One region of the Planococcus alkaliphilus genome, then DNA from elsewhere that is predicted to be linked to it. Evidence: riboswitches for the same ligand, from Rfam matches in the RefSeq annotation. Region 1 holds a riboswitch; each other region holds the start of a gene.

Region 1 (5,207 bases):
CCATCAATGGTCATTTTGATTTTAATTTCGCCCACTAACATATCATAGAGCTGGCTCCAGCCATGATAGCCATCCATACTGAGGGCTGTGATCAAATTCTCCTCTTTTTCGGAAAGCTGCATTTTCGCTTCTTCCCGCCATTCGTTCAAGAAGAAACTGAATTCTTTCAATAAATCGTGCGAAAGCAATTCTTTCCATACCGCATCATCCGTTTTCGTCAAATCCTGTTGGATTTTCTGGAGAGAAGCATCAAAACGCGCATGCAGCGAAGAAGATTCACTTTGCAGAATTGCCGCTTTCTTATCTTCCGTATTTTGTGCCATCAAACAGCCGATGAATGAACCCGATTGGCTGAGATGCTGCATCAATGCATTTACTTCTTCTAAAAGGTTTGCCACCATTTCAGCATCGCCGCTTGATGTCGGCGCTTTAAAACGCTGAGCTGTTTTTTCAAATTCATTTAACTTTGGTGTTGCCTCGTCCATATGTAACCGCAATTCTTTTGAATCGCTGCCCCCCTGGAACAACACATCCAAATCCCATACTTCCGGAAATTTAACCGTCATTGTTTTACCCCCTGGTAAACTTAATTTTCTAAAAACACTTATAAGTATACCATTTCCTGCAAAATGTCGGAACAACTCGAACTTTCGAGTGGAGGGCTTTTTGAAGAAACTCTCACACGATATTCACAAACCTTCCTTTTTATGAATATTCTTGGAAGTGATGTTTGTTGAAGCGCTTCCTGACAGGTATACTAAAATATGAGGAGGGATCTCTTATGGCTAGGATACTGCTGATGACACTCGCATATATCGGCATCATCGTAATAAACTCATTAGCGAATATTTTGCCGCTTAATGGACAAACCACTGGTGAGATTTCCAATCGCCTTCCGGTTCTGTTTACACCAGCTGGCTATGTATTTTCAATTTGGTCCGTTATTTACATATTATTGGCTATCTGGATCGTCGGGTTTTGGCTCCGTTATAAAAAAGGGGAAGTCCCGTCATTCAAAATCACTTTATTCTTCACCTTAAGCGCTGTATTTAATATTGCCTGGCTGTTCTTATGGCATTATGAGTTTTTTGCTTGGTCTGTTCTAGCGATCTTTGCCTACCTGGTGTCCTTGATCGCCCTGTATTTGCAATACAGCAATTCCGAGCGCAAACTGACAGAACGCCTTCCAATCTCTATTAACATGGGGTGGCTCAGCGTCGCAGCGATTGCTAACACGAGCTTTGTCTTAACTTCTTACAACTGGAGCGGCTGGGGGCTGAGCGATCAGTTATGGACAGTCATCATGCTTACGGTAGCGACTGCGTTGGCACTTCATATTCGCTTCCATCATTTTGACATTCCGTACGCGCTCGTTTTCGTTTGGGCATTTATCGGCATTGCCGTGAAACATGGCACCAACGAACTGCTGGTCACAACCGCTTCCTTATTTTTAAGCGGCGTCATCTTAACGGGCATTCTGCTCATCAAAAAAAGATCCTGATAGACAGGATCTTTTTTGTGTTTAATTCAGTTTTGTCAGCAAGATCGGTTCCCCTTTAGTGACAAGGACCGTATGCTCAATCTGTGCGACCAACGATTGGTCAGGTGTAATGAATGTCCAGCCGTCGCCAGATTCCACAATATGCTCTGCTTTTTGGGAAATGAATGGCTCAACAGCCAAAACCATGCCTTCTTTTAAGATCGTCGTTTCCCAGGCATCATAATAGTTCAAGACATGCTGCGGTGCTTCGTGCAATGATTTTCCAATGCCATGCCCTGTCAAATTCTTGATGACGAAAAGGCCTTGCTGCTTCGCTTCACGCTCTACCGCTTTCCCGATTTGGTTCAGCTTTGCGCCTGCTTTGACTTTGCTCATTGCCCGGTCAAATGCAGATTCTGCTACTTGGCATAATTTTTCTTTTTCCGGATGGCCTTCGCCAACCACAAAAGAAATGCCCGTATCTGCAAAATAGCCTTCATAAGAACCCGAAACATCAATATTCACGATGTCGCCATCATTGATAACGCGTTTGCCTGGCATGCCATGGGCCACTTCTTCATTTACGCTGATGCATGTAAAGCCCGGGAAATCATATTCCGCTTTCGGGCCGGACACGCCGCCAAGTTCCTTGAACATTTTGCCGCCCAATTCATCTAATTCTTTTGTCGTAACGCCTGGTTTCGTCGCTGCTTTCATCGCTTCGCGAATCTCAGCTACCATGCGCCCCGCTTTCTTCAGCATTTCGATATCTTTTTCATTCGTTGCAATCATTTAATACCCTTCTTTCAAATTGTCTACTGAAAATTATAGCATACGAAAAGCGCAAGCGCCCGTTTGAAGAAGGTAAGCTAAAAGCGCGACATCGTGTTGCAACGCTTACATGACCCGCATCCTGCGGGCCTTCCACAACGAAAACAGCCGCTGGAGAAACTTCGTCTCCAGCGGCTGTTCTTTTTTATCCTTTTAACTATTTCATTGGACTTCCGCATCCACCAGTTTCGGTGCAGCGGTGAAAAGTGCTGAGCAAACTGCAGCGGCCAATAAGAACACGGGAATCATATACGTGGCATTGTAGACAGCCGAATAAACAAACACATTGCCTTCAGCAAACATTCCGAAGAATAATACACCCGTGATTACATGCATCAGATAGCGCAAGAGAGAAGCAATCAATACGCCGATTACTACAGCGGCAATCATGCCGCCTGATTTTCCTTGCTGATGGGCTTTCAAATAATTACCGCGCAGAAGCCCTGCAAAACCGACTACTCCGTAAGCCACCAGGTAATCTAAAATCACTTGCATCACGACAAAACCGAATGACAAAGGCGTAACAGAAATGACGCCGGTTACTATTTGCAGCAGCCCGACTAACAGCCCTGTTAAAATTCCAGCTGCCATGCCTCTTCTAAACGCCATCAATACAATAGGGATCATGACCAAGCTGACTGATCCGCCTTGCGGCATTTTAAAAGCGACAAAATCCAGCACGTACCCGAGTGCTCCGAATATCGCAATTTCCACCATTAACAAAACACGTAAATTTCTCATGACTTCCTCCTTGTGTTGTGCACATCACCAGAAGAGCCGCAGAAAAAAACCATAAAAAGCGGCGCCAGGACAGATCCTGACGCCGCATAAAGGGCAGGTTTCTATCCACATCCCTGCGCAAGCGTTAACTTACAGGTTCAAAGGGTAAGAACAAAAGTGTTCACTCTCAGCAAAAGCTCCCCTTGTGGTGTATACAATAACTATTCTTTCAACTTTCATTGTACACAAGGTCGAATGTGAAAGCAATTCGTTTTAAGCGCTGTTCATAGGGTACACTTTTAATGATGAATCATTTTGAAGGGTGGTGAAAGCAGCAAGAATCCATTTTGCTGCTCAGGACATGATCGATTTACTAAAGGATTTGATTAAAATCAAAAGCGATGACCAAGAAGGTGCCAATGAAGCATTAGTATTTTGTGCCAATTGGTTGAAAGAAAAAGGGGAAACCGTCACAGTCCACGAAAACAACGGCTTCATGATGCTTACCGCAATCAAGGGCTCTGGCGATGAGACTTTGATATGGAATGGCCATGTGGATGTCGTGCCTGGCCACAATGAACAATTTACGCCGTTTGAAGAACTTGGACGTTTATACGGCCGCGGAGCCGCTGATATGAAAGCAGGCGTAGCGGCGATGATGCAGGCATTTGTCGAACTCGATGCTGCATCCTTGGAGAAAACGGTTCAACTACATATTGTCACTGACGAAGAAATTGGCGGCCGCAACACATCGAAATGGTTGGTTGATCAAGGCTACCATGGCGATTTCGTCATTTGCGGTGAACCGACCGGCTTAAAAGTCGGGCTTCAATCGAAAGGCATCTTACGCATGGATTTGACATTTAAAGGAAAACCGGCGCACGGCAGCCGTCCTTGGGAAGGCATCAATGCCATCGAGTCTGCGATGAAATACCATATGGCCATAAGCGAATTGCCTTTCCGAAAAGAATCTACGGAATACTACGAGCAGCCTTCCGTCAACTTGCCGATCATCAACGCTGGCGACCGCTATAATGTGGTTCCGGAAATTTGCCAGATGTCCTACGATATCCGCTTTATGCCGGGCCAAGACAAAGAAGAAATCATCCGGCAGATGGCTGATCTCGCTGATACGTTAAACGTGGATATGGAGTATAAAGCAAGCGGCTCTACACCAGCTTTAACGACCACTCAAGCAAATCCTTATATCCAAACTTTACAGCAGGCGATTAAAACGGTGACAGATCAGGAAGCGATCCTGTTCGGCCAGCACGGGGCTGCGGATACCCGCTACTATGCGGCGGTTACCGGCGGTGAAGGCGCGATTGAATTTGGTCCGAGCGGCGATGATTGGCACGGCAATGCCGAATATGTTTTAATTTCCAGCGTCCATGAATACAAAGATATTCTCTTAGCCCATGCCTTAACAAAATGAAAGAGGTTTGCGTTTCACGAAATAAGGGAAATCATTTACTAGCGAATCTATGATGGGAGCGATGAATATGGGAATCGGACGTATCGTGAAGACGGCAATTAAAATTGCACCTATTGCCTATCCAATTATTAAAAAAGTAATGAACAGCAGAAAAGCCGGAAATACGACACCTTATAAGACACCAAACTCCAAACGATAAAAAGAAAGCCGCAGCGATTAAAATCGCTGCGGCTTTCTTTTGGATCAAATATAAGGAAGGGCTTCACGCAAAGCTAAATAATCCACATCCATGTCTTCAGACGGACGCATAGCGGATGTATTTTCAAGCGCGGGCTCTTCTGCTTCTTGTGCGCCATCTTGTTCCTGCGCTTGGAGGATTTGTTCAAAGCTTAACGGATTCGGTGCAGGCAGTTCGTTTTTTTCAACTTTCCACCCTTTTTGGTAACGATCTAAAAAAGCATTGGCCATCGCTTGATAACCTGTGAAATTCGGATGGACATCTGCAGGGTTCGGCACTTTATCGGTTGGTGATGCGCCAAAAGCGGCGTCAACCGAAATAAACTGGGCGCCTGCCTTCGCAGCAGATTGTTTTAAAATCGCATTCAAGCGGTCCAATTGTTTGCCAGTGCCTTCTTTTTGCGAATCCCGGACATGCGGATAAGCAAAATAATAGCCCATGACATAGACATCCGCTTTCGGAGCTCTTGTTTTCAATTCGGCTAAAATAGATTCCATGTTCTG
Region 2 (5,207 bases), 1.0 Mb from region 1:
ATTCTCTTCCTGTTCCCTGTAGCCTTTTTTCAGCTTTGACTGAATCAGTTTATTCGCTTCTAGCAGGCAATGTTCTTCTGAAGAAAACTCTTTCGTATTGATGGAGCCTTGCGTTCCGATTTTTCCGTAAGAGACGATAAACATATTTCCCTGCACTTTGATCTTCCAAAACTTGTTTGAATAAGCGGTGATGCAGACGAGTGATTTTTCCATGGAATTCTCCTATCGTTCCTTATATAATCTGAATGATATTAACCCATATTATCATGTTTTGTCAGAAGGCCATCGTGCTAAAATAAAAAAATCCGCCAAGAATTGGCGGATTTGAACTTATTTCTTTTAATTTAATTTCGTCCCATTAAAATCCAGTTTCCAAATACTCGACAAATTCCGCCTCGGATGACGCTTCTGCATAATCCATGGCTGACATCCCATCCGGGCCCTCAAGCTCCGGATCAGCGCCATAATCTAAAAGCAATAAAGCCGTATCGTATTCACCATAATAGACGGCATTCCCGATGGCGGTGTCATAATCATCCATGGAATTAACGTTTGCTCCATTTTCAATTAAGTATGCAGCCATTTCGTTATCACCATTAAAAACTGCATACATTAAAGCGGAACTTCCATCAGCATCGACTGCATGAATATCTTCTCCATTAGCTACAGCTTCTTCAGCACCTGCTAAATCGCCCTCAGCTGCGGCAACAATCAATGGCGTCTGCCCATCAATCGAAAAATCCTCCTCAGCATAAAGCGCATCGTCAAACCCATTTAGAAATTGGGAGTAGACGAGTGTTCCACCGGCAAAAAGCGCAATGCTAATGAAATAAACAGCTGTTATGCCCACAAAAATCAGTGTTGCCCCAATGGCAATTCTTCCCGTATTCTGTGTGTAGATAGGGGCATCGTTTCCTTCAAACTGCTGGATTGCCTGAATGCGTTTTGGCAGGAGCGGATGGGACGAAAGCACTTCGCTGAGCCAGACGATGCCGTTCGATTCGGATGAAATCTGTTCGCGGTAAGCTTCTTCATTGACTTCGCTATACATTTTCTTGCCGATGCCGAGAAGCGTCAATGCGCGTTTTGCAGCCGCAGCGTTTTGGATCGTGAAAGCTGCATGGCGGTCGCAAGTGTATTCGCATGAACGGCTGTAGGCCTGGCTCAAGAAAGGAATAAACCCTGCCGGCACAATCAAAAGATTCTTCCAGACATGGCGTCGTTTCACATGTGCCAGTTCGTGGGCGATGATGAAGTCGAGTTCTTCTTGGCCCTGCTCACATGCCAGTTCAAACACTTCTGAATATAAGACGACCATGTCGCGGCCGAAAAAACGGGTCGCAAAGGCGTTCAATGCACCCTCCGACTGAATGACAAAAACTTCTGGAACTTTTTTGAGTTCCATTTCTTTTGAAAGAATTTGCACTCGTTCGTAGACATCCGGAAATTGGCGTTCGTGGATCCGCACGCCGTTTCCGCGTATGGATCCTAACATCATGGCGTTGGCAAAAAGCATAAAAGCAAAAATGATAAGGGCGATGGCAATGCCGACGACAGAAATGATGGCGAATACATAAATGATGATACTGAAAATCAAGCTAGTGATGAAATAGATGGTTTCTCTGTTCGACTGAATTGCAGATTTGTCCAATGATCCTCTTCCCTTCAATATGGAATAACTTACATATAATAGCACATGGAGTCAGAAAGAAATACTTGAATTCAAAGTATTTGAATCCTGCCTTATGTTATTTAGGTGCTTTACTTCCTTATCCATATCCGCTACACTGAACTCAACCGGGCAAACCCGGCCCACAAAAACCGCATACCGTTTACTGCACTAGGGGTGCCCATTATGGCTGAGATGCAAGCGCAAGCTTCAATCCCTTATAACTCGATCAGGTTAGGACCTGCGTGAGGAAGTGCGGCGCATTTCTGAAATGATTCCTTTTGAAATTATTTGTAGATTATGGCTGCATCTTCGCGGATGCGGCTTTTTTTGTGCACATTTTTAGGAGGAATTCAATATGGAACCATTGCAATGCGGCACTAGCCCGATTGTCGGATTTCGCTTTTCGCTTCATCCGATGACCGGCGATTTCATTAAAATCATCAAAGGGGCACTGAATGAAACAGACACTTCGAATGTCTGGATGCATACAGACGACGTCTCTACGGTGATTCGCGGAAAACAGAATCATGTCTTCAACGTCGCAAAAGCACTAGCTTTGCATGCGGCAAAAACCGGTGAACATGTCGCGCTTTCGGGCACTTTTTCCATCGGCTGCCCCGGCGACTCGGCGGGAGATGTGTATTTGGAAAAATCGGATGAATTGTTGAACACAGATACCACCAAGCAATATGTCTCTTCTCAATTTGCGCTATATCCAATGAACAACCCGGATTATATGGCGGTTATTTACCGTGAAGTGGACCGTGCAAAAGAACAAGGTGTCTTTAATGATTCGATGCATTACGCAAGCGGCATTCATGGCGATATTCATGAGGTCTTTGCCTTTTATGAAGAAGCATTTACAAATGCCCGTTCAGAAGAGCATCGCCATCTCGTCATGACGGTATCGATGAGCATCAATAGCCCATCACACGGAGGCAAATAAAATGCTGACATCGTGGAAATTAAAAGAAGTCGTGTTAATGTCTTTATTTGCGGTTGTCTTCGGCATCGTTTATTTGGTATTTGTCCACGTTTCGAACATTTGGGCGGCTGTAATCGGTCCGCTCGCCTATGAATGGATGTTCGGGATCTGGTTTATCGTTTCGATCATTTGCATGAACATCATCCGAAAACCAGGAGCCGCGGTGTTATCGGAATCGATGGCTGCAGCGATTGAAGTGCTGCTTGGGAACGCGGTCGGCCCCCGCCTCCTATTGTCTGGCATTGTACAAGGCCTAGGCGCAGAAGCGGCTTTTGCCATAACTGGCTACAAGCATTTCAATGTTGCTGTGCTGATGCTTGCCGGCGCCGGTTCCGCCGTCTTCAGTTTTGTATACGGCTATTTCATTTCAGGCTATGCAGCACTCGACCCTTCTTTTGTCGCTTTGATGTTTACCTTGCGTGTGCTCAGCGGCATGATTATTGCTGGGATCGGCGGGAAATTCATTTCGGATGGCCTGCTTGCGACGGGTTCGCTTCGCGGCTACGCCATTTCTCGTTCGAAGAAAAGTGATGCCCGTGCATGAAGCCGTTTTTTCACTTAGACAGATTGGCTTCCGTTTTCCAGACGACGAACAGCCGACCTTGTCTGCTATTTCCTTTGATATCCATAACGGAGAACGCGTTGTCATTTCAGGGCCAAGCGGCTGCGGGAAAAGTACGCTTCTTTACCTCTTGAATCGCTTATACCCGCTTAATTGCGATGGAGAGCTCACAGGCAGCATCCGGCTTTTCGGGAAAGATGCTGAGTCGTATGCGCCGGGTGAAATCAACCGCCGGGTCGCGACCGTCTTCCAGGATCCCGATTCCCAGTTTTGCATGCCGACGGTTGAAGAAGAACTGGCTTTTACTCTGGAGAATTTGCATGTTCCCCGTGAGAAAATGAACGCAAAAATCACAGCAGTTTTAGAGCTGACTGGTTTGTCAGCCTTACGCCATGAAGTGATTCAATCCCTATCAGGCGGTATGAAGCAGCGGATTGCAGCTGCTTGTGCGTTGGTCATGGAACCTGAAGTGCTGTTATTGGACGAACCGATCTCGCATTTGGATCCTGTAACTGCGAAAGAGTTTATCCACTGGCTAGACCATTTGCAGCAAGACTTGAATTTGACAATTGTTGCCGTAGAGCACCGGCTCGACTTATGGGATTCTTTTTTCAGCCGGGAAATCCAATTGGATCCCTCTGGCTGTTTTATCAGCGACAAAATAGCCAGTGTCCGTTCTCCAGTTTCATTGCCTGAACGGATTTCGTCAATGGGTTCAGAAACCGTTCTAAAGGCTGAAGGAATTGCAGTAAAGGCCAATGGGAAAGAACTCTTGTCCGGTCTATCATTTACTGCCCATAAAGGTGAAATCATGGTCGTTGCCGGGCCAAATGGCAGTGGGAAATCTTCGTTATTAAAGGCATTATGCGGAATATACCCGCTTAATGCCGGGAGCATCCAATCACCTGGAGTCGGATTTGTGCCGCAGTCTCCTGAGTATTTATTCTTAGAAAAAACCGTAGCGAAAGAACTGGCGTTTTCTGGCATTTCAACTCCAGACGAATTGGAAGATTTGATGGACCGGCTGCGCTTGAAGGAAATCCAATACGACCATCCGTTTTCAGTCAGTCATGGCCAAAAACGCCGGGTCGCAACTGGTGCGATGCTTGCCGACCGGCGCACGGTTGTTTTGATGGATGAACCGACTTCAGGCCAGGACGCAGCTGCGCTTCTAGAGTTGCATCGACTGATTGCTGAACGGTCAGACGAAGGCGCCACGTTCTTAATCGTCACGCACGATATGGAATTTGCAGCAAGTCTCGCCGATTCCCTCCTGCTGTTAAAAGACGGGAAAATGACCGGAAAATACCCTACCCATGAAGTTTGGAAAAATACGGATTTGCTCGCTGAACACCATTTGCTTCCGCCGAAAGGAGTTGTACAGTTTGCAAAATCTTTTGCATGACATGAACCCTTCGCTGAAATTTGTTCTGGTGACCCTTTCGATGTTCGCCATCGCTTTTTTCTTCAACCCATGGACTCCGTTCTTTTTCTGGATCGGCGTTCTGCTTATGCAAGTTTTCATGAGCAAAGTGAACTGGAAAACCTGGTCTTTGTTTATGCTCCCTTTTGCTTTAGGTGCATTCGGCTATTTATGGACGGCCATCGTTTTTGCTGCTGATACAAGCGGCGAAGTCATCTGGTCATACTTAGGATTTCAAGTGACTGCTGATCAATTGGAAACTGCGCTGTCGCTCGCTTTTCGTGTGATGGCCTTCTCTACTTTATCGCTGATGTTTGCTTTTACGACCGATCCTGTGAAATTCATCATGAGTTTGATGCAGCAGATGAAGCTGTCGCCCAAACTTGCGTATGGCGTTCTGGTTGGCTATCAATTCCTTCCGGTAATGAAAAATGAATTCACCCAAATCCAGCAAGCTCATCGACTCCGCGGTGCTGAAGTCGAAAAAAATGCCTTGCGTCGTTTGCTTGGCATGCGGAAAGTCTTGATTCCGATGCTTGCCGGAGCTGTCCGCAATGCAGAGCGT
Region 3 (5,207 bases), 1.1 Mb from region 1:
CGTTCATCTAAGCCCTTTAAACTGAGGTTAATAAAGAAATTGGAGGCTTACAGATGAACATGGCATGGAAAGAAATTAAAAAAAGCAAAGTGAAATTTATGATTCTGGGCTCAATCGTATTTCTCGTCAGTTTTTTGACGTTCATTATTTCGGGTCTTGCGAACGGGTTGTCCCAGGACAATGCCGCATTAATCAAAGATTTGCCGGATGGCCAATTCTATATGGATAAAGACGCGGAAGAAACGTATAATCTGTCGCTGATTGACCCTAATACCCAAGAAGCGGTCTTGAAGGAACAAGAAGGGGCTGCTGCGCTGTCCATTCAAATGGGATTCTTGAATGACGAAGCAGACAAACAGCGCAGTGTCGCGTTTGTCACTTCAACGGACTCGGAGTTGTTTGAAAACGTCCAAGCAGGTGAAATTATCCTGGACCGTTCTTTGGAAGATGAAGGATTAAAAGTCGGAGATACGCTGACCAACAATCAATTCAGCGGCGAATTTACTGTGAAGGGATTTGTCGATCAGCAAAAGTACAGCCATGCTCCAGTCGCTTTCATCAATATGGAGAACTACAAAGAGATGTACCGGGTAAATGAAATGCAATTGATATTTATTCCAGATGGAGACGAAACCCCAGTCATCGATGGGCTGCAATCGTTTTCGAACAGTGAGTTCCTCAATACGATTCCCAGTTATAGTGCAGAACAGCTATCCCTCAACATGATCGTCTGGTTTCTCGTTGTGATCAGTGGATTGTTATTCGCCATATTCTTCTACATGATGAATGTGCAAAAAATCGGATTGTATGGAATTCTGAAAGCAATCGGCGTGAAGACAAGTACGTTATTTAAAATGATGTGGACGCAGATGTTCTTTATCACCGTCATTGCACTGGCGTTGTCGATTGCGCTCAGCCAAAGTTTCAACTTTATCGCACCGGACGGCATGCCGTTCAGCTTAACCGCAGTGACCACGGTCCAATTGTCCATCGTATTCCTCGTCATCGGTTTTGTCGGCGCTACCCTGTCAGGCATCCAGATCAAAAAAGTCGAACCGCTGCAAGCGATTCAACAAGGAGAGGTGTAATATGACCATTTTCACGATCAATGAACTCAGAAAAACGTTTACAACCGGAGAAGTCTCAGAAGAAATATTAAAAGGGATTAACCTGACGCTGCAGCAAGGTGAAATTACCGCACTTGTCGGTGCTTCCGGATCCGGCAAAAGCACGTTGCTGACAATCGCCGCTGGGCTCCAGCCGGCTTCAGACGGAAAAATCCTGTTCAATGGACAGAATATGACGGATATGAACCAGGAGCAAATTCGAAGAATCAGGGCTCGTGACTTTGGCTTTGTCTTTCAGTCAGCGCACCTCGTCCCTTTTCTTACTGTAGAAGAACAGCTGGCTCTGATGCTCGAAGTAGCGGAAACGACGTTAAAAAAAGGGCAGCAACAAAAGGAAATTGCCGATATCCTGAAACTGATCGGCATGGAACATCGGAAATCGGCGTACCCCGCGTCTTTATCAGGCGGTGAACGACAACGGGTAGCGATTGCCCGGGCCATCATCCACAAGCCTCAGATGCTTTTTGCGGACGAACCGACGGCTAGCCTGGATTCAAAACGGTCAAAGGATGTCATGGAACTGATCCGCAATTTGACGAAAACGTTGAACATCACCACGTTGATGGTAACGCATGACGAGGAGATGCTGGCGTATGCCGACAGCGTCATTACAATGAAAGATGGTTTGGCCGAGTGACGTGTACGCTATTCTTTTTGTTTCCCGCTTAAGCAGTTGCAACAGTATAATACGAGAACCAAAAATTAGAAACTAATCTATCTCGAACCAATAAAATAGATTGACTTTTCCAATTAGCATTTGATAAGTTAAGTTGTATAAATAAGAATCTATGACGAGAAAGAGTAAGAGAAGATGACTGTTCCTCAGAGAGTCGGCGCCTGGTGGAAGCCGATGGACAGATCTTATCCGAAAATCATCTCCGAGATGCAAAGCTGAAATAGTAAGATTTGCCGGATTTCCTCCGTTATCGGGAAGATGTATGATTGTACGTCGACTAAGCGCCGGAATGTTTCTTTTGTATGGAACTTGCGGAATATGGGTGGTATCGCGAGCTAAACTCGTCCCTTTTTTAAGGGACGGGTTTTTTTATACAAAAAATTGAGTATGGCGGTAAAAAAATAGCAGTCACAGTTGTTTTGAGGCTGTAACAGCTAGAAATATGCAACTAAAATTCAGGAGGAATTATGATGAATCGAACCAATGTCGTATTTGCAGGATTTATGCTTTTTTCTTTATTTTTCGGGGCTAGAAATCTGATCTTCCCCCCTCTTCTCGGTTTGGAATCCGGAAGCAGCTTTGGACCAGCGATTACCGGTTTCCTTTTCACAGGTGTTCTATTGCCATTTATGGCCATTATGGCTGTTGCTTTGTCCGATGTTGGCTCTTCCTGCTTCTGTGAACTTGACGCCAGGTATAGTTTTTATAAAAGCCTGAACTCCCCATAAACATCCACCTGCTAAATAGATTACTTCCATTTATCGACGTTAAGCGATGATTGTTGATTTTCCCATAAATCGAAAGAGACTAGCCTATTCCTTAAAAGAAGTTTATCTTCGACTAGAGTTTTTAATTCCTCTGAAGATGGATAAATTCGATGCCAACATGAGTCCTGCCGCTGATATCTGCTAACTGCTCTGGCTCTGGCTCTTGCCTTCCTGTAGAGATAATATGCAACTTTTTAATTTCCATGTATTTTTTCCTTAACTCCCTCCCTAGTGCATAAAAAATACCCGGCAAGTAAAAAAAACCACTCCAGCGATGGAGTGGTTTTGATCATATTTTAGGAATAGATAAAATACATAGCAACCACTTCCCTACGCTAGTTTCAACTAGATCAGGTTCAAAGGGTCCGGATTGCTCCATCTCAGTCTTAAAAAGACTCCCCTAGTGTTTTTATATTCAATTCTCAGAATATCTAAAGTAAGGGTATCATTTCTCGTGAAATATATCCAGTTCATTCTGATTATTGTTAATTAAATACTATTAATCGTAAATGGATACTTATACGAACAAGAAGAAAAGAACTTCTTATATGGCCCCTTTTCTTCCAAGAACTGATGGCATGTATACTGCGTATCAGTCTAAACTTCTTTAATTATTCCTTTTAATAGAACACTTTATGTACTCCACCTCCCCTATTGCATTAGCACATTTGGCCTGATATTACTTCATCATCTTCTCATAATTATCAACAGAGGTTCTTATAAAATTTTATTGAAAAAATAACAGGACTCAATGGATTTATTTTTGAAAAAGCAATTTTGCGAAACCCTTTTGCATATGCTCCGATTCACGTGAGAAAATCTTGCATCCCACGAATTTAATTTGTTAGTTAAATGAGTGTATGACTAGCGTTGCCTAAACTGTGTCGGAGAATTCATCCTCCCCACTAATTCCTTCATCAAGCTTAAATATGTTTCCAGTTTTTCAATTTGATTTTTCTATTCTTCTCATTCAGTTCTTATCTCGTCTCTATATTATGAGAATTATGATCCAGTGGTTTGTATACCAAGAGAAGAATGTAAAAATGCAACCCATGGGCATCTATTGCCTTATTATCCTTAACCATCATAAAAATTTCCATACTTATAAGGGAACTAATAAAGACAAGGCTCCTACTCATTTGGATAGAGTTTGCCTGGAACTACTTCCTTTTTTGTCGGAATTGTAATAGCTTTAGTTGAAGTGACCATTTTGATTGGCTAAAAGAAGGAGGAGTTATTTCATGAGCAGCAGATTATTAGAAAGTATAGAACCTAAAGAAGTTTTTCGGTACTTCGAAGACTTGACCAGAATCCCGCGTTGTTCTGGAAAAGAAGAAAATGTGGTAGCTTACTTGATCGGTTTTGCCGAGCAACACGGATTTGATTGGTGGAAGGACGAAAAACTGAACATCGTCATTAAAAAACCTGCCACAAAAGGATACGAATCAAGACCAACTATCATCTTGCAAGCTCATACAGATATGGTGTGCGAAAAGGATAAAGAGACTGTGCACGATTTTGACACCGACCCGATAAAAATCGAAATCGAGGAAGACCGAATTATCGCAAAAGAAACAACGCTGGGCGCAGACGATGGAATAGGAGTTGCACTGGCATTGGCCCTCTTGGCCGATAAAGATGCAGAGCATCCGAATGTGGAATTAATATGCACTAGTGATGAAGAAAGGGGACTCGTCGGCGCCGAACACTTTGACATGGCAAAGATGGAAGGCGATGTGCTGATTAACTTGGATGCCAACGAGGAAGGGAAATTTGTTGTTGGCTGTGCAGGAGGCCCAGTCGTCAGAATTGAGGTCCCGTTAGAGAGAACAACCATTGTTCCAAACGGAATGACAGTATTGAATATAAGCATCCGCGGGTTGACAGGTGGTCATTCCGGAGAGGACATACACCGAGGACGGGTCAATTCCAACAAGCTGATGGCGAGAACCTTGGTGTCACTCAGCCATGAAGTAAACTACATGCTTGGAGACATAAGCGGCGGCATTCATTATAATGCAATCCCGCGGGAAACAGAAGCGGTAATTTTCGTGAATGCTCAAGAGAAACAAAAAGTAATTGAGACAGTTCTGTCCTACCGAACAACCTATAAAAACGAATATAGGGTGACAGAACCCGATATGGAAATCACAGTTCAAGAATGCCTGGACGGCCCGGACAATTTTCTATCTGATTTATCTAAGAAAAGACTTTTAGACTTTCTTTATCTCAGTCACAGCGGAATTGTCCGAATGGATGCGGAAATCGCTGGTGCTGTTGAGAGTTCGGTCAACTTGGGCACAATTCATTTAGAGAATGAGACTGCGGTCATCCAGATGATGACAAGAAGTTCTTTGGAAAGTGCTTACAAAGAGATTTACAATCAGATTGCCTATTTGACTGAGTGTGTGGGCGGGACAGTCCATATAATGGCGGATTGTCCGGAATGGGAATACAACCCATCTTCAGAGGTGAAAAAAGTCTTTCACAAGGTCTACCAGGAAATGTTCGGCAAAGCACCTGAATTCTTCATTTTGCATGCCGGTCTTGAATGTGGTGTGTTTGCTAAAAAAACAAACCGCCCGATGGATATGATTGCAGCTGGACCGACATCCAAAAATTTACATATGCCAGGGG
Region 4 (5,207 bases), 1.4 Mb from region 1:
TCAGCGCTGCTGAAAAGGTACAGCCGGTTCCATGTGTTTGCACTGTCGCAATCCGAGGCGACCGGAACAGCAGCTCTTCCCCGTCCTGATGAAGAAAGAAATCTTCTGCGACATATTCGTCCTTGCCATGGCCTCCTTTGATGATGACCGACTCGGAGCCATACGACAGAATCTTTTGCGCCGCCAGTTTCCGTGACTTGGAGTCAATGATGTCGATACCGCTCAAGACTTCCGCTTCGGGTATATTCGGCGTCACTACGGCAGCTATAGGCAGCAATTCCTTTTTCAGTGCAGCCCCTGCTTCTGCGCGCAATAAATTCGCTCCGCCTTTTGCAATCATGACCGGGTCGACGACCAGCTGCCGCCAATTGAAATGCCGAATCCACTTGGCCGTTTCTTCAATGATTTCTTCATTAAATAACATTCCGGTTTTCAATGCCGCTAGCTGAAAATCCTTTCCGACAGCCTGCAATTGAGTCCGAACGGCTTCTCTTGACATTGGGTAAATAGCGGCAACGCCTAGCGTATTCTGAGCGGTCACGGCCGTCAGAACAGAAGTCGAATAAACTCCGAGTTCCTGGAATGTTTTAATGTCCGCTTGAATTCCTGCGCCTCCTCCGGAATCCGATCCGGCAATGGTTAATACTTGTGGAATCATTTTTGCTGCAGCTCCTTTCCGGCGGGCAATTCGTTATCGCCTTTCCCAGTTCGGGACAATTGGTTCAGGAATTCGATTTGAAAACTGCCAGGCTCGGGAGCTGAGTGGCTTGCTCGTTCCCCTGCTTTCCCGTAAAAACGCAAGGCTTCTGCGGCAGCACTTAAAATATTATCCGGATAAACGGCTAGATAGGCAGCAACCACTGCACTTAGCAGGCAGCCAGATCCGGTAATCGCCGACATGAGCGGATGCCCAAAAGGAATTTCCACGATTTCTTTGCCATCCGTAAGAATATCAATTGAACCTGTTACGGCTACAACCAGACCGAGCCTGCCTGCAGCTTCGACTGCCAGCTGCTTCATATCCGCTTCACCGCTGCCGGCATCGACGCCTTTCCCTTGCCATTCGGTTCCGCAAATCGCGGCAAGCTCGCCTGCATTGCAGCGCAACACGGCAATATTCACTTCCGTTAAAATTCTTTTCGCCGCAGCTGCTCTGAAAGCTGTCGCTCCTACACCTACAGGATCCAGTACGACTGGGCGGCCCAATTGATTCGCTGTCTTTCCGGCAATGAGCATGCTTTCCAAAGTTTGTACGTTCAAGGTTCCAATATTGAGTGACACGGCTCCAGCAATTGCCGCAAGTTCAGCGGCTTCTTCCGGCGCTTCGCCCATGATCGGAGAAGCCCCAATGGCAAGCAATCCATTGGCCTGGAAGTTTGAAACGACGTGATTCGTAATGCAGTGGACAATCGGATTTTCAGCGCGCAATTTCTCACTCACTTTAAACACCCACCTTCGTGTATGGCTTTACCGTCCATGTCTGCATCGTCCAAGCTTGTTCCCAAAAATTCCATTCGTAATAGCTGCTTCTGCGGAAACGGTCCTTCAGTTCTTTGCGCCGTGTTTCGGTTAGTCCTTCTGCGAGAAGGTCCATCCGCTCGATCTGTTCGTTTACAAGTGCCGCAAATTCCTCTCCGCCATAAGTTTCGATCCAGCGGCTGTAGATTGGATGATCCGGCTTCGCTTCTTTAAGCCGGTCGCCGATTTCCTGATAAAGCCAGTAACAAGGAAGAATTGAAGCGAGGACGTCCGCCAAATCCCCTTCAGCCGAGCGGTACATATGCGATACATACGCGTAAGCATTCGGCGATGGTTCAAATTCATCCCAATCCTCTTCGGTCACTCCAAGAAGTTTCATGAATGATTCGTGCAAAGCCATTTCAGCCGCACAAGTATGCTCGGCATGAAATGCGAAGCGTTTGGTCGTTTCTAAATCTTTGGCTTTTACCGCACCGATTGCCTGTACTTTTGCAAAATGTGTTAAGTAATAGGCATCCTGCATAACGTAATAGCGAAAAATGTCTAAAGGCAGTGTCGCGTCTGCGATTCCTTTGACAAACGGATGTTCAAAACTTGCTTCCCATACTCCATTGCACTCCAACCGGACTTCTTCACAAAATTTCATTTCGCCATCTCCTTTTTTGCAAATAAAAACGCCACTCTCCAGTTAAGGAAAGCGGCGTGTGCGTATGCATTGAAAGATAGAGAAATAGCATGCTTCTCGCCACTTCCCTACGCTGGTATGATCCAGATCAGGTTCAAAGGGTCCGGGCTTATGCCCGTCTCAGCCGATATCCGGCTCCCCTAGTGGGTGTTTTATTTGGTTGTCGAAATCACTATAGCACAGATTCAACTTCTGCAAAAGATTTATCTGAGTTTTCAGCTTTGATGCGCATCCCATTCTCGGTATCAAAAAAGTGGGCATGCGACATATCAAAAGCCAGGCGAGCTGTATGGCCCGGCTCGATTGCGGTATCTGCCTCAACGCGCGCAATAAATTCCTGTTCAGCATAAGTGGCATAGAGAATGGTTTCTGCACCCGTCAATTCGGAAACGGTGATTGTCGCATCAAACTCACTGACCGGGAGTCCGGATAAATCTTCGCTGTTGACGTGGATATGTTCCGGCCGAATTCCCAGTGTCAGATGCTTGCCTTCATACCCGCGGCTATTCAGAACATCCAAGGTTTCCCGCGGGATGCTAATTGTCCGATCTCCCAACACAAATGCCCCTTTTTCCAATCGTCCATCAAAAAAGTTCATTGCCGGCGACCCGATGAAGCCTCCAACAAAACGGTTGGCTGGAAAATCGTAGACTTCTTTCGGGCTGCCGACTTGCTGGATATGGCCGTCCTTCATAATGACAATGCGCGTTGCCATCGTCATCGCTTCGGTCTGGTCATGCGTGACATAAATGGTCGTAGTTTTCAGCCGATGATGCAGCTTAGCAATTTCCGCCCGCATTTGGACGCGCAGTTTTGCATCCAAGTTTGAAAGAGGCTCGTCCATGAGGAAGACCTTGGCATCCCTGACAATTGCGCGCCCGAGCGCCACCCGCTGCCGCTGCCCGCCTGACAAAGCTTTCGGTTTTCTATCCAAGTATTCCCGCAAGCCAAGAATGTCCGCCGCATCTTCTACGCGCTTTCGGATATCCGCTTTCTTAAACTTACGCAATTTTAGTCCAAAAGCCATGTTTTCGAAGACCGTCATATGGGGATATAAAGCGTAGTTCTGAAAAACCATGGCAATATCCCGCTCTTTCGGCTGGACCTCATTCATCCGTTTTCCATCGATGAAGAATTCGCCTTCCGTTATCTCCTCGAGGCCAGCAATCATGCGCAAAGTCGTCGATTTCCCACAGCCCGAAGGACCAACGAAGACGATGAACTCCTCATTTTGGATTTCAAGATTAAAGTCTGTTACCGCTGTTGCGCCGTTGTCATAAGTTTTACCCAGATTTTTAATTGAAATCTCTGCCATTTTCAATTTCCCCATTTCTTTTTCTTAATTATATACAGTTTTCTGTTTATTACAAATACAACATAGAAAAGCAGAAGAACTTGTTATATACTTACCCACAAGAAGGAGCTTCTATGCTTCTTCAATTTGAAAGGAGGCTCGAGTATAAATAATTCTGTCGAGTACCCCTAATTACTTCGACAATCAAAGTAATTTCACGGTAAATAAAGCAGTATTTATAAACTTAAAGGAGTGAAACCGGATGAAAAACATGAAGATATTCATCATCGCGCTTGTTGGCCTTGCTTTAATGTTAAGTGGTTGCGCCGGCTTCAAGACCAGCAATAATGATGAAGAAGCGGTTAATGAAGACGGTAAAGTGGTTGTAGATTTTTGGACATTCTGGGGTTCTGAAATCCGCCGTCCGATTGTCGATAAAATCGTTGAAGATTTTAACGCATCCCAGGATGAGATCGAAGTCAAGCACACGTATAGCCCTTGGGGAGATATCTGGACGAAGGAATTAGCGGCGATTGCTGCCGGCAATCCTCCTGATGTTGTCATTAACGATATTAATGCCACAGCAATCCGCGGACAGGAACAACAAGCAATGAACTTATCGGAATTCTACGATAACAGTTTCTCAGAGAAATTCTACCCAGAACTTTGGAATGCTACACTTCACGAAGGCGATTCATACGGAATCCCTTTTAATACTGATACACGCGTCCTTTTCTATAATAAAGATGCCTTCGAAGAAGTGGGGCTGGATCCAGAAGATCCGCCGGAAACATGGGCTGAACTGGAAGAATATGCAGCGAAATTGGATATCAAAAACGGCAATAGCTACGACCGTCTCGGCTTTTACCCATTATGGGGAGTTGGCTACGATGTCTGGCTTTTGAACGCCAATGGCGAAAACTATTTCGGGCCGGATCATAATACCGAAACCGTCAATATCAATACGGAAAAGAATGTCGAAGTCCTGAACTGGCTAAAATCGTGGAAAGAGCGCATCGGTGAAGATGTTGTCAACTCCTTCCAAGCCCAAATCGATAGCCAGCAAGGAAACCCATTCTTCAGCGGCGACTTGGCAATGATTGTTCAACAGCCGACTTTTTATACGCAAATCCGCGATTATGCGAAAGATTTGAATTTCGGTGTTGTCCAGATGCCTGAATACGAGGAAGGAAACGGCCATACGAGCTGGGGCGGCGGATTTGTAGCTGAAATTCCCGAAGGCTCAAGCGATCCAGAAGCTGCATGGAAATTCATCGAATACTTGACTGGCGCCGAAGCGCAAGAATACTGGGCGGTTAAGAACTTCGATAACGTAGCGAACATTGAAGCAGCTGAGGCTGCTGCAGAATCCGATGAGCTGACAGAACAAGGCCAGATGGTTTATCAAATGGCCGTCGACAGCATGGAAGATACTTTGCTGACGCCGGCACCAGTAACAGCTCCTAGCTATTTCAACTACATTAATCCGCAGGTCGATGAGTTCTTCCTTGGATCAAAAACGGCTGAAGAGGCACTCGAAAAAGCCCAGACGGATGTAGAAAGCTTAATCGAAAAAAATCAATAAGTTAGGAGGAGGTCCTTTGGGAAAAAGAGGATTGTCCATGAGGCGCAAAGAAAGCATCTACGGTTACATTTTCATATTGCCGTTCATCATCGGTTTCATCGGTTTTACCGCTGGGCCATTGCTTTTTTCATTTGCGGGAAGTTTCACAGATTACAATATAACAT

Evidence for each region. A riboswitch is a leader RNA that binds a small molecule or an ion and turns the genes downstream of it on or off. The one in region 1 is predicted to bind thiamine pyrophosphate.
Region 2: linked by a shared signal. The riboswitch ahead of AC2EXB_RS10850 (YkoF family thiamine/hydroxymethylpyrimidine-binding protein) and the one ahead of thiT (energy-coupled thiamine transporter ThiT) in region 1 are both predicted to bind thiamine pyrophosphate.
Region 3: linked by a shared signal. The riboswitch ahead of AC2EXB_RS18520 (peptide-methionine (S)-S-oxide reductase) and the one ahead of thiT (energy-coupled thiamine transporter ThiT) in region 1 are both predicted to bind thiamine pyrophosphate.
Region 4: linked by a shared signal. The riboswitch ahead of tenA (thiaminase II) and the one ahead of thiT (energy-coupled thiamine transporter ThiT) in region 1 are both predicted to bind thiamine pyrophosphate.

What each region holds. Positions count from the first base shown of each region.
Region 1 covers NZ_CM168060.1:999,158-1,004,364, reverse strand. The annotation lists gene AC2EXB_RS05105 (M3 family oligoendopeptidase) at 1-566, opposite strand, end outside; gene AC2EXB_RS05100 (tryptophan-rich sensory protein) at 782-1,501, shown strand; gene map (type I methionyl aminopeptidase) at 1,523-2,272, opposite strand; gene thiT (energy-coupled thiamine transporter ThiT) at 2,474-3,052, opposite strand; TPP riboswitch at 3,146-3,245, opposite strand; gene AC2EXB_RS05085 (M20 family metallopeptidase) at 3,393-4,466, shown strand; gene AC2EXB_RS05080 (hypothetical protein) at 4,534-4,665, shown strand; gene AC2EXB_RS05075 (SGNH/GDSL hydrolase family protein) at 4,710-5,207, opposite strand, start outside.
Region 2 covers NZ_CM168060.1:2,017,630-2,022,836, forward strand. The annotation lists gene AC2EXB_RS10840 (DUF4240 domain-containing protein) at 1-213, opposite strand, end outside; gene AC2EXB_RS10845 (M48 family metallopeptidase) at 359-1,651, opposite strand; TPP riboswitch at 1,833-1,938, shown strand; gene AC2EXB_RS10850 (YkoF family thiamine/hydroxymethylpyrimidine-binding protein) at 2,028-2,618, shown strand; gene AC2EXB_RS10855 (ECF transporter S component) at 2,620-3,201, shown strand; gene AC2EXB_RS10860 (ABC transporter ATP-binding protein) at 3,188-4,624, shown strand; gene AC2EXB_RS10865 (energy-coupling factor transporter transmembrane component T family protein) at 4,605-5,207, shown strand, end outside.
Region 3 covers NZ_CM168060.1:3,543,366-3,548,572, forward strand. The annotation lists gene AC2EXB_RS18505 (ABC transporter permease) at 54-1,088, shown strand; gene AC2EXB_RS18510 (ABC transporter ATP-binding protein) at 1,090-1,764, shown strand; T-box leader at 1,907-2,155, shown strand; partial or broken gene AC2EXB_RS18515 (branched-chain amino acid transport system II carrier protein) at 2,307-2,405, shown strand; partial or broken gene AC2EXB_RS18520 (peptide-methionine (S)-S-oxide reductase) at 2,436-2,561, opposite strand; TPP riboswitch at 2,881-2,982, opposite strand; gene pepD (beta-Ala-His dipeptidase) at 3,812-5,207, shown strand, end outside.
Region 4 covers NZ_CM168060.1:3,256,400-3,261,606, forward strand. The annotation lists gene thiD (bifunctional hydroxymethylpyrimidine kinase/phosphomethylpyrimidine kinase) at 1-658, opposite strand, end outside; gene thiM (hydroxyethylthiazole kinase) at 655-1,440, opposite strand; gene tenA (thiaminase II) at 1,442-2,125, opposite strand; TPP riboswitch at 2,213-2,316, opposite strand; gene AC2EXB_RS16975 (ABC transporter ATP-binding protein) at 2,337-3,479, opposite strand; gene AC2EXB_RS16980 (ABC transporter substrate-binding protein) at 3,721-5,043, shown strand; gene AC2EXB_RS16985 (carbohydrate ABC transporter permease) at 5,060-5,207, shown strand, end outside.